DNA from 3 places in the Burkholderia sp. Bp9016 genome. Region 1 is predicted to be linked to each of the others. Evidence: predicted binding sites of a transcription regulator. Region 1 holds the regulator's gene; each other region holds the start of a gene.
The links. The regulator LexA, encoded in region 1, represses DNA repair genes until DNA is damaged. The targets are predictions, from matches to a motif close to ACTGTATNNNNATACAGT.
Positions count from the first base shown of each region.

Region 2: the regulator LexA is predicted to act here: its motif matches at 1,252-1,269, upstream of DIE13_RS22405 (PA0069 family radical SAM protein).
Region 3: the regulator LexA is predicted to act here: its motif matches at 1,708-1,725, upstream of imuA (translesion DNA synthesis-associated protein ImuA).

Region 1 covers NZ_QTPY01000002.1:141,088-144,359, reverse strand. Annotated here, with positions in the region: gene DIE13_RS03040 (universal stress protein) at 1-474, shown strand, start outside; gene DIE13_RS03035 (DUF2939 domain-containing protein) at 567-1,253, opposite strand; gene DIE13_RS03030 (hypothetical protein) at 1,283-1,621, opposite strand; gene lexA (transcriptional repressor LexA) at 1,648-2,295, opposite strand; gene DIE13_RS03015 (sulfate ABC transporter substrate-binding protein) at 2,560-3,272, shown strand, end outside.
Region 2 covers NZ_QTPY01000018.1:150,882-154,153, reverse strand. Annotated here, with positions in the region: gene DIE13_RS22415 (D-amino acid dehydrogenase) at 1-547, opposite strand, end outside; gene DIE13_RS22410 (Lrp/AsnC ligand binding domain-containing protein) at 693-1,181, shown strand; gene DIE13_RS22405 (PA0069 family radical SAM protein) at 1,285-2,463, shown strand; gene DIE13_RS22400 (NINE protein) at 2,479-2,946, opposite strand; gene DIE13_RS22395 (PQQ-dependent sugar dehydrogenase) at 3,056-3,272, opposite strand, start outside.
Region 3 covers NZ_QTPY01000010.1:166,449-169,720, reverse strand. Annotated here, with positions in the region: gene DIE13_RS14690 (DNA polymerase Y family protein) at 1-1,054, opposite strand, end outside; gene imuA (translesion DNA synthesis-associated protein ImuA) at 987-1,694, opposite strand; gene DIE13_RS14680 (ABC transporter ATP-binding protein) at 1,974-2,768, opposite strand; gene DIE13_RS14675 (ABC transporter permease) at 2,770-3,272, opposite strand, start outside.

The DNA of each region.
Region 1 (3,272 bases):
CTGTGCTACGACGGCACGCTCGAAGGGCGCAAGGCATTGCGGTGCGGCGCCAATCTCGCGCTGGATCTGAAGGCGGAAACGCATTTGCTGTCGGTCGTCGACATGCGCTCGAGCATCGCCCAGAGCGCGGGTCTGCTGACCGACGTCGCATGCGGCCGTTTCGAGGAAACGGCCCGCGAGATTCTGCAGGAAGGCGTGAACTGGCTGCGCGAGCGCGGCGTTCAGGCCGAAGGCCATTTCGCGTTCGGTTATCCGATCGACGAAATCGCGAATCTCGCAACCGAATTGCAGGCGGATCTCGTCGTCGTCGGCCATCGGTGCCGCAGCGGGTTGTCGAGATGGTGGATGGGGTCGGGCAACACGCAACTGCTCGATCGCGTGAACTGCAGCATTCTGGTTGCGTGTTCGTCGGCCGAAGAGCAAAAGGCCGAGATTGCGCGCGAGCGCGAAGCGGCGACCACGAGCGGCAAGTGACGCAATGATGACGTGACCGACTGACTCGACCGGCGATTCACGTCGGTCACGCGCTGTGCCGTATCGGCGGCATGCACATCGATTGCGATCGATTACGCGTGCAGGTCGATCTCGGACAGCTTCCACGAGAATAGACCGAAGCGATGAAAGATCGCCGCATAGCGTGTGCCGTCGCCGCTGCGCTGGTAGGTCACGACAAATTCATCGATATTCCGGTAGCCGGCGCTCGTTTGCTGCGGATGGCCTGCATTGCTCGCACCGGCCGGTGCGGACGACGGCGCCGGTGCCGTAGCAGCAGGGGGAGCGGCGTTGCTGCCGGGTGCGGGTGCGCTCGCCGGCGCGGCCGGTTCATTGCCAGCAGTCGTGCCCGGAGGCGGACCAGACCATTCAGGCGGGCGTTCGCCCGGATTGCCTCGCGGCGGTATGCCACTCATCAGCGCCGCCACGCCTTCCGGTGTCGCATATGCGTCGACCAGCGGGCCGATCAATGCGGACCCGATCAATGCGCCGATCACCGCGAACGGATTGTTCTTTTTGACCGAGTCGATCCGGCGCATCAACTCTTCCGTGACTTGCTGCTTCAGGCTGATGCGCAGGGACGGGAAATCGACATACTCACTGACCGCTTGCGCATCGCGCGCGTCGATCGCCGATTTCAGGCGACCGAGCGCGACGTACGGCGATGCGTACGCGTAGCCGATCGCCGCAATGACGACGACGGCCAGCGCGACGATCAGCAAGGGTTTGAGCCGCGACGTGCGGCCCGGCGATTCAGTCACGATGCCTCCGGTGCGGACAGGTTCCGCAATCAGAGACCGCCTTGCTGGGCTGATCGTTCCTCTGCGATGCAGCGATCGATCATCCGGCACACGGCGTCGATCGTGCCGACCATGATCAGCCGCGACCGGCCGTGATACACGCGCACGGGCGCGCGGCGCGCCGGCTCGGCGTGATTCAGGCCCGCGTTCAGCGATACCCGTGCAAACGCGGGCAGCGCTGACGGCAGCAGCGACGCCTGCCGTTCAACTGCGACTTCTTGGCTCGCCACGGGCGCTGCAGCGGACAGCGGCGCGCAGGGCGTGCGGCCGCGCAGGTGACGCAGGCGACCGAATTGACGGAAAGGCAGCAGACGGGCAAGGCGTTCCATGGAGTTCTCCTCAGCGAGACTGATTGTCAGAGTTCGCCCGAGCGGATCAGCCCGACGGCGATGCCTTCCAGCGCAAACTCCGCGCTGCCGGCCTTGACGAAGATGTTTTCGTAATCCGGGTTCTCCGCGATCAGCTCGAGGCCGCCGGGCCGGCGCATCAGGCGCTTGACCGTGACGTCGTCGCCCAGACGCGCGACGATGATCTGGCCGTCCTTCGCTTCGGTGCGCTTCTGCACCGCGAGCAAATCGCCATCGAGAATGCCGGCATCGCGCATCGACAGGCCGCGGACCTTCAGCAGGTAGTCCGGCTTGCTGGTGAACAGCGCGGGATCGCATGCGTAATGCTGCGAGATATGTTCCTGCGCGAGGATCGGGCTACCGGCCGCGACGCGGCCGACAAGCGGCAGCGACAGTTGCATCAGGCCGGCATGCGGCAGCGTGAACTGGTGCGGTGCGTCGTCGAGGCCGAGCAGGCGGATGCCGCGCGAGGCGCCGGCGGCCAGCTCGATCACGCCCTTGCGCGCCAGCGCACGCAGATGTTCCTCGGCTGCATTCGGCGAGCTGAAACCCAGTTCGGCCGCGATCTCGGCGCGCGTGGGCGGGAATCCGGAGCGCTCGATCGCGCGGCGGATCAAGTCGAACACTTGCTGCTGACGGGCAGTGAGTTTGGTCATGGCTGAACTGTATGGATAGACAGTGAGCTGTATTTTTATACAGTACTCCGCGAATTTCAAGTGTTACTTGAGGTTCGACGCGATCGCGCCGATTCCGGCGCGATGTCGCGACGTCCGGACGCCGGTTCGTCTGCCGCAACCGTCCGTCCAGTATGCGTTAGCACTTTTGAGTATTAAAAAATGAAGAACGATTATTTTTAATCATGTAACCCGTTCGTTAGACTGGCTCGACATCGCAATACCGACAACACTGGAGAACCAAGGATGGCGAAGCGCAATACGGGGCTGGCGGGCGGAGTGGGCCGCCTGATCGCAACACTCGCGCTGGGCGCGGCGGCGGCGCTGGGCGTCGCGACGCATGCCCAGGCCGATACGACGTTCCTGAACGTGTCGTACGACCCGACGCGCGAGCTGTATCAGGACTTCAACCAGGCGTTCGGCAAGGAGTGGAAGGCGAAGACGGGCGAGACGGTCAACTTCAAGCAGTCGCACGGCGGCTCGGGTGCGCAGGCGCGCTCGGTGCTCGACGGCCTGCAGGCCGACGTCGTCACGTTGGCGCTCGCGTACGACATCGACGCGCTCGCGAACAAGGGGCTCATCAACAAGGACTGGCAAAAGCGCCTGCCGGACAACGCGTCGCCGTACACGTCGACGATCGTGTTCCTGGTGCGCAAGGGCAACCCGAAGGGGATCAAGGACTGGGACGACCTGACCAAGCCGGGTATCTCGATCGTCACGCCGAACCCGAAGACGTCGGGCGGCGCACGCTGGAACTACCTCGCCGCGTGGGCGTATGCCGTGCACAAGCCGGGCGGCAACGAGCAGACGGCGAAGGAATTCGTGACGAAGCTGTACAGGAACGCCGGCGTGCTCGATTCGGGCGCGCGGGGTGCGACGACGAGCTTCGTGCAGCGCGGGATCGGCGACGTGCTGATCGCATGGGAAAACGAGGCGTTCCTGTCGATCAAGGAATTTGG
Region 2 (3,272 bases), on a different contig from region 1:
ACACGGCGGCGAGAGCCGGTTCGGCGTTCTTCAGTTCGGCCGGCGACAGCAGTTCGAACGGCACGTTCGCTTCCTGCAGCACCGCGATGTCCTTCGCCGCGCCGTCGAGTTGCTGCTGCGTGCGGAACAACTGCAGCGTGCCGCCCGTGCGACCTTCGTACTGGATGCCGGTGTCGGCGCGCAGCGCCTGCAGGCAATCGCGGCTGTATTCGGCGAGGCGGACCATGCGGCCCTTGTTGACCGCATAGCGCTCGGCCGTGCAGTTGCGCAGCATCTGCCACATCCACTGCAACTGGAAGCGCGTGCCGTCGAGGCGGATCGCGAGCGGAGCATGCTTCTCGAACATCCACTTGACGGCCTTCAGCGGCACGCCGGGAGCGGCCCACGGCGCGGCATAGCCGGGCGAGATCTGGCCCGCGTTCGCGAAGCTCGTCTCGAGCGCGGGGCCGGCCTCCCGGTCGATCACCGTGACTTCATGACCGGCGCGCGCGAGGTAATACGCGCTTGCCACGCCCACCACACCGCTGCCCAGAATGACGACTCGCATAGCTGCTCCAGATGGAAGGGATCAGGTCGAGGCCGGGCGCACCCGCGGCTCCGTGTAACCTCTAGCTGATCTAGTTTTTTGAGCTATGGTATTGTCGAATGTGTAGGTTTTGTTATCGTATTTTTCAGGTTTTCAGAAGAAACAAATGAGAACGCAACGCCAGCCAGTACGCTCCCTCGACAAGCTCGACCGGCGCATCCTGAAACTGCTTCAGGAAGACGGCCGGATGGCGATGAAGGACCTCGCGGAACAGGTCGGACTGACCGTGACGCCGTGCATCGAACGCGTGCGGCGCATGGAGCGGGACGGCGTCATCACCGGCTATCACGCGCGCGTCGATCCGGGCCAGCTCGGCGCGGCGCTGCTGGTATTCGTCGAGATCACGCTCGGCCACAAGGGTGGCAACATGTTCGAGCAGTTTCGCCGCGAAGTGATGAAGATCGACGAGGTGCTCGAGTGCCATCTCGTGTCGGGCGATTTCGACTACCTGATCAAGGCGCGGATCGGCGAGATGGCCGACTATCGCAAGCTGCTCGGCGACATCCTGCTGCAATTGCCCGGCGCGGTACAGTCGAAGAGCTATGTCGTGATGGAGGAAATCAAGGAGACGCTGACGATTTCAGTCGGCGAATGACCGCTGCGGCGGCCCGGCTTCGGACTGCCTGTCGGTCCACATATCGCGCCCTTGGCACGCTGCACCCAATACTGTATAAATATACAGTATTGGGTGCAGGCGAATGGGTGAGCGCATGGACGGTCTGTCCGACAACGAATTTCCGATAGCACCGCCCGCGCCCCGCAAGGGGCGTGGTGCGGTCGACAACCTGCAGGGCCGTTACGAAACGACCCTGCGCGAAACGGTGGACGACGGCTGGATGCACGAATCGGACGATGCCGATCTGGCCGCGCCGCTGCGCACGCAGGTGTTCGAGGAGCGCGCCAAGAGCATCCTGACGCACAACCAGTCGCCAGACATTCCGTTCAGCGTGTCGCTCAATCCGTATCGCGGCTGCGAGCACGGTTGCATCTACTGCTTCGCGCGGCCTACGCACAGTTATCTCGGTTTATCGCCGGGGCTCGATTTCGAGAGCCGCATCTATGCGAAGGTCAACGCGGCCGAACTGCTCGAACGCGAGATTTCGCGTAAGCGCTACGTGCCCGAACCCATCGCGCTCGGCGTGAACACAGATGCATACCAGCCGGTCGAGCGCGAACTGCGCATCACGCGCAGCGTGATCCAGGTGATGCACGATCACGGGCTGCCATTCGCAGCGATCACGAAGTCGTCGCTGATCGAGCGCGATCTCGATCTGCTCGCGCCGATGGCCGCGCGCGGACAGGTGATGGCTGCGGTCACTATCACCACGCTCGACGCCGATCTCGCGCGCACGCTGGAGCCGCGAGCGGCGACCCCGGCGCGCCGCTTGCGTACGATCCGCGCGCTGCGCGACGCGGGCGTGCCGGTGGGCGTGAGCATTGCACCGATGATCCCGTTCGTCACCGAGCCCGACCTGGAGCGCGTGCTCGAGGCCTGCGCGGATGCCGGTGCGACGCATGCGAGCTACATCATCCTGCGGCTGCCGTGGGAGGTAGCGCCGCTGTTCAAGAACTGGCTGTCCGCGCATTTCCCCGATCGTGCGGAACGCGTCATGAACCGCGTGCGCGACATGCGCGGCGGGAAGGACTACGACTCGGATTTCTCGAAGCGGATGAAGGGGGAAGGGATCTGGGCCGACCTGTTGCGGCAGCGCTTCCGTCAGGCCGTCAAGCGGCTCGGGTTGAATGAACGCACGAACGGCATCCTGGATCTGTCGCAGTTTCGCGGCGCACCGGCGGGCAAGGCGCCCGCGCAGCGCATCGTTGCGGGCGCAACAGGTGCGAAGGTGCGTGACGACGCGCAGTTGAGCCTGTTCTGACCCGCGCGTCGGCGCTTATTGCGAAATCTGCTTTGCTGCTTCGACTTGCGATTCGAAATACGTCTGGAACGACAGCGCGAGCGCGGTCATCAGCAGGAACGCACCGATCAGCAGCGAGAAGATCACGATGAAGATCACTGTCCAGCCGGATCGGCTGTGCTTGCCGGTGTCGGCATTGAATTGCGCATCCCATTTTTCGTCGGGGCGCAGCCCGTAGACGAGCGCGGCGAGGAACGCGGCCAGCAGCGAGATCGCGCCGGGCACCGCGAGCCACCAGCCGAGGCCGGCGCTGCGCTGTGTGGCGGCGAGCAGCAGGAAGCCGGGGATGCCGACGATCGTCGCGAGCAGGTGCGCCCAGCCGTACACGTCGCGAAAGCCATACAGGTAGAAGCGATGCGCGCCGAGCGATCCGAACAGGAAGGCGAGGGCGGCGGTAAGCGTCTTGGAGCGGAAGCGGCGGGACGGTGCGGTGCTGCTGGACATGGGTGGCGGCGGATGATCGTTGCATGGGCGGCCCGACAGGCCGGCGCGGGCGCACGGCCCGGCACGCATTCTACGATGCCCGGTCGGACCCGGTCACCCCTCGCCTGCGTCAAGGTGACGCATAGGTGACGCGGTAGATGGCGCCCGCGTAATCGTCGCTGACGAGCAGCGAGCCGTCCGGTAGCGGCAGCACGTCGGCGGGGCGGCCCCACACCGTACCGTTCGCACGCAGCCAGCCCGTGATGAATGGCGTCTGGCTTGCGTGACTGCCATCCGCCGACACGACGGCGCGCATTACGCGGTAGCCGACTTTCGTGCTGCGATTC
Region 3 (3,272 bases), on a different contig from region 1:
AGAGATCGTCGGCCGGCGGCGCGACCGATTCGACGCGCGTGGCCTTCAGCCGAACCGCGATCACCGCGGCCGGCAGTTCGACGCGCGCGAGCCGCTCGCCGAGCAGCCGCATGAAATGCGCCTCGTCGCGCACGGGCGCGGCGAACGCGAGTTCGAGCGGCGTCGGCGGCACGGCCTGGCGGCCGCGCTCGTGCTCGAGATCGAACGTCATCGCGGCCAGCGACAACTGTCGCGCGGCCAGCCACCCGCACAACTGCACGACGAGCCGCCGTGCGGCGAACAGCACGGCTTCCGCGTATTCGACGCGCTCCGGCAATTCGAGCCGCACGTCGAACACCGGCGGCACCGCCATCCACGCAAGCGGTTCGACCGCATCGCCGTATGCGCGATCGAGCGCGGCCAGCAGCGCGGGGCCGCAACGACGCTGCAGCCCCGCGCGCGGCAGGCGACGCAGATCGGCAAGCGTGCGGCAACCGAGGCCGTCGAGCCAGCCCGCATACGGGCGCGCCTCGGGCAACAGCACGCACGGCAAGCGATCGAGCGCACGAACGAGCGAGGCCGGCGCGGCCACGCGACGCCGGATGCGGGCGCGCGCCGACGTGCGTGCGAGCAGCCACGCGCCGCGCCCGGTCGGCGCGGCGGACAAGCGCGCCGCATAACCGAGCGCAGCGAGCGTCGCGCGCACCTGGCGGCACAGCGACGGCAGGCCGCCGAACAGGCGCAGGCTCGGGCCGACGTCGACGATCAGCGTGGCTTCGTCGTCGAGCGCGACGCACGGCGAGAAACGCAGCAACGCGAGCGCGACCGCGCGCAGCGCATCGGTCTCGCGCGCGGGATCGCGTTCGACGAGCCGCGTATCGGGCGCAAGCGTCAGCACGCCGCCGCGCTTCATGCCCGCACGCACGCCCTGCCCGCGCGCCGGCGCGTCGGCAATCAGCACGACGCCCTGCTGGAGCACCGCACAGCCGGCATCGCCGGCCGCAGCGTCAGACGGCGGCGGGGCGCACACGTCGAGCGGCAGGCGCGGCAGATGGATGCCGAGCAAGACGCGCATAGCGGCTCTCCACGATGGGCGACGGCAAATCGAGCGTAAGCGGCTCGCTGCGCGCGGGCCCGCGACGCTTGACGATGTCGAGCGATACGCCGCCCGGCACCGGATACAGCGCGACGCGCAGCACGGCCGGCGACGGCTGGCGTGCTGCCGACAGCGGGCGCAGCATCACGAACAGCATGTCGCCGGTGCGCGCGGCCGCGAGATGCAGGCGCCGCAACGCATCGGGGCGCGCGTCCTGCCAGAGCAGCAGCGCACCGCAGCAGCCCGTCCTGAGCGCCTGCTCGGCGGCCCACAACGCATCGGCGCGGTTGCCGGTGCGCAGCCACAGCAGCGCGTCGGACGGCACGCCTAGACTGGCGAGCGCGGTCGCATGCGGCGACTGCGGCGGCGCGACGAGCGCCAGCGGACGCCGCGCGCTAACAGTGCGCGCGAGTGCCGGCGCGAGCAGCCGCATCTCGCCGCTGCCCGGCTGCGCTGCCAGCAGTTCGACGAGCCCGCCGACCGGCCAGCCGCCGCCCGGCAGCTCGGCCGACAACGGCGCAAAGCCCGTGTCGATCGTGCGCTGACCGCCGCGCGCGAGCTGCGAGCCGCGCCACAACGACGGATGAAGGGATTCGGGAGAAATGGAGGATGCGAGCATGACGCCACCCACAACTGTATGGATATACAGTATATGGCAATGCGCCCGCGTCGCACAGTACTGGTATGAAACCAGTATTTCGTCAGATGAACCGCGGAAGAAAAGCCGGCGTGCCTGTCATCTCAAGGCGAACCGGCCCGGGCGTGGCCGGCTCGCACCGGCCGAACGCCCCCCACCCCGGCCCGGGCGACGCCGGCGAAACCGGATCGCGCCGGCGGTCCGGCAAGCAAACCGGCACGATGCCCGCACCGCACACCGCGCCGATCCGCCTGTCGCGCGTCAGCCGAGCAGCAGCGCATCGTCGTCGAGCTGCTCGTGGCGCACCTTCTCGAACATCTGCAGCAGGTCCGGCACGTCGAGCCCCTTGCGCTGGTCGCCCGACACGTCGAGCACGACCTGCCCCTGGTGCAGCATCACCGTGCGGTCGCCGTAGTCGAGCGCCTGCCGCATGCTGTGCGTGACCATCATCGTCGTCAGCTTGCTCTCGGCGACGATGCGCGCGGTCAGCTCCAGCACGAACGCGGCCGTCTTCGGATCGAGCGCGGCCGTGTGCTCGTCGAGCAGCAGGATCCGCGACGGACGCAGCGATGCCATCAGCAGACTCACCGCCTGCCGCTGCCCGCCCGACAGCAGCCCGATCCGGTCGGTCAGCCGGTTTTCCAGCCCGAGGTTCAGCAGACGCAGCTTGTCGCGGAACAGCTCGCGCGACGGCCGGTCGAGCGCCGCACGAAAACCGCGCCGCGCACCACGCGCCATCGCGAGCGCCATGTTCTCCTCGATCGTCAGCGCCTCGCAAGTGCCGGCCATCGGGTCCTGGAACACGCGTGCGACGAGGTGCGCGCGGTCCCACGCGGGCTGGCGCGTGACGTCCGTGCCGTCGATCGCGATGCGCCCCGAATCGACTCGCTGGTCGCCGCTGACCGCATTGAGGAAGGTCGACTTGCCGGCGCCATTCGAGCCGATCACCGCGACGAACTGGCCGTCGGGAATCTCGAGCGACAGCCCGCGCAGCGCGCGCGTCTCGATCGGCGTGCCGGGGTTGAACGTGAGTTTCAGGTCTTGTGCGGACAGCATGTCATGCCCCTCCGTTCTTGCGCGCGAACAGCTTCTTGCGCGTCGCCGGCAACACCAGCGCGATCGTGACGAGCGCGGCCGTCACGAGGTTCAGGTCCTGCGCCTTCAGGCCGATGAATTCGCTGTTCAGCGCCAGCGCGATGAAGAAGCGGTAGACGATCGCGCCGAGCACGACGGCGAGCGTCGTCAGCACGAGCCGGCGTGCCGGCAGCAGCGTCTCGCCGATGATCACGGCGGCCAGCCCGATCACGATCGTGCCGATCCCCATCGAGATGTCGGCGCCGCCCTGCGTCTGCGCGAAGAGCGCACCGGCGAGCGCGACGAGCGCGTTCGACAGTGCCATCCCGGCAAGCGTCGCGCGGCCCGTCGCGATGCCTTGCGCACGCGCCATCCGCGGGTTCGCGCCGGTCGCGCGCATCGCGAGGCCGAGTTGCGACGAGAAGAACCAGTCGAGGCCGAGTTTCGCGGCCACCACGACGATCGCGAGCAGCGCCGGGCGCAGCA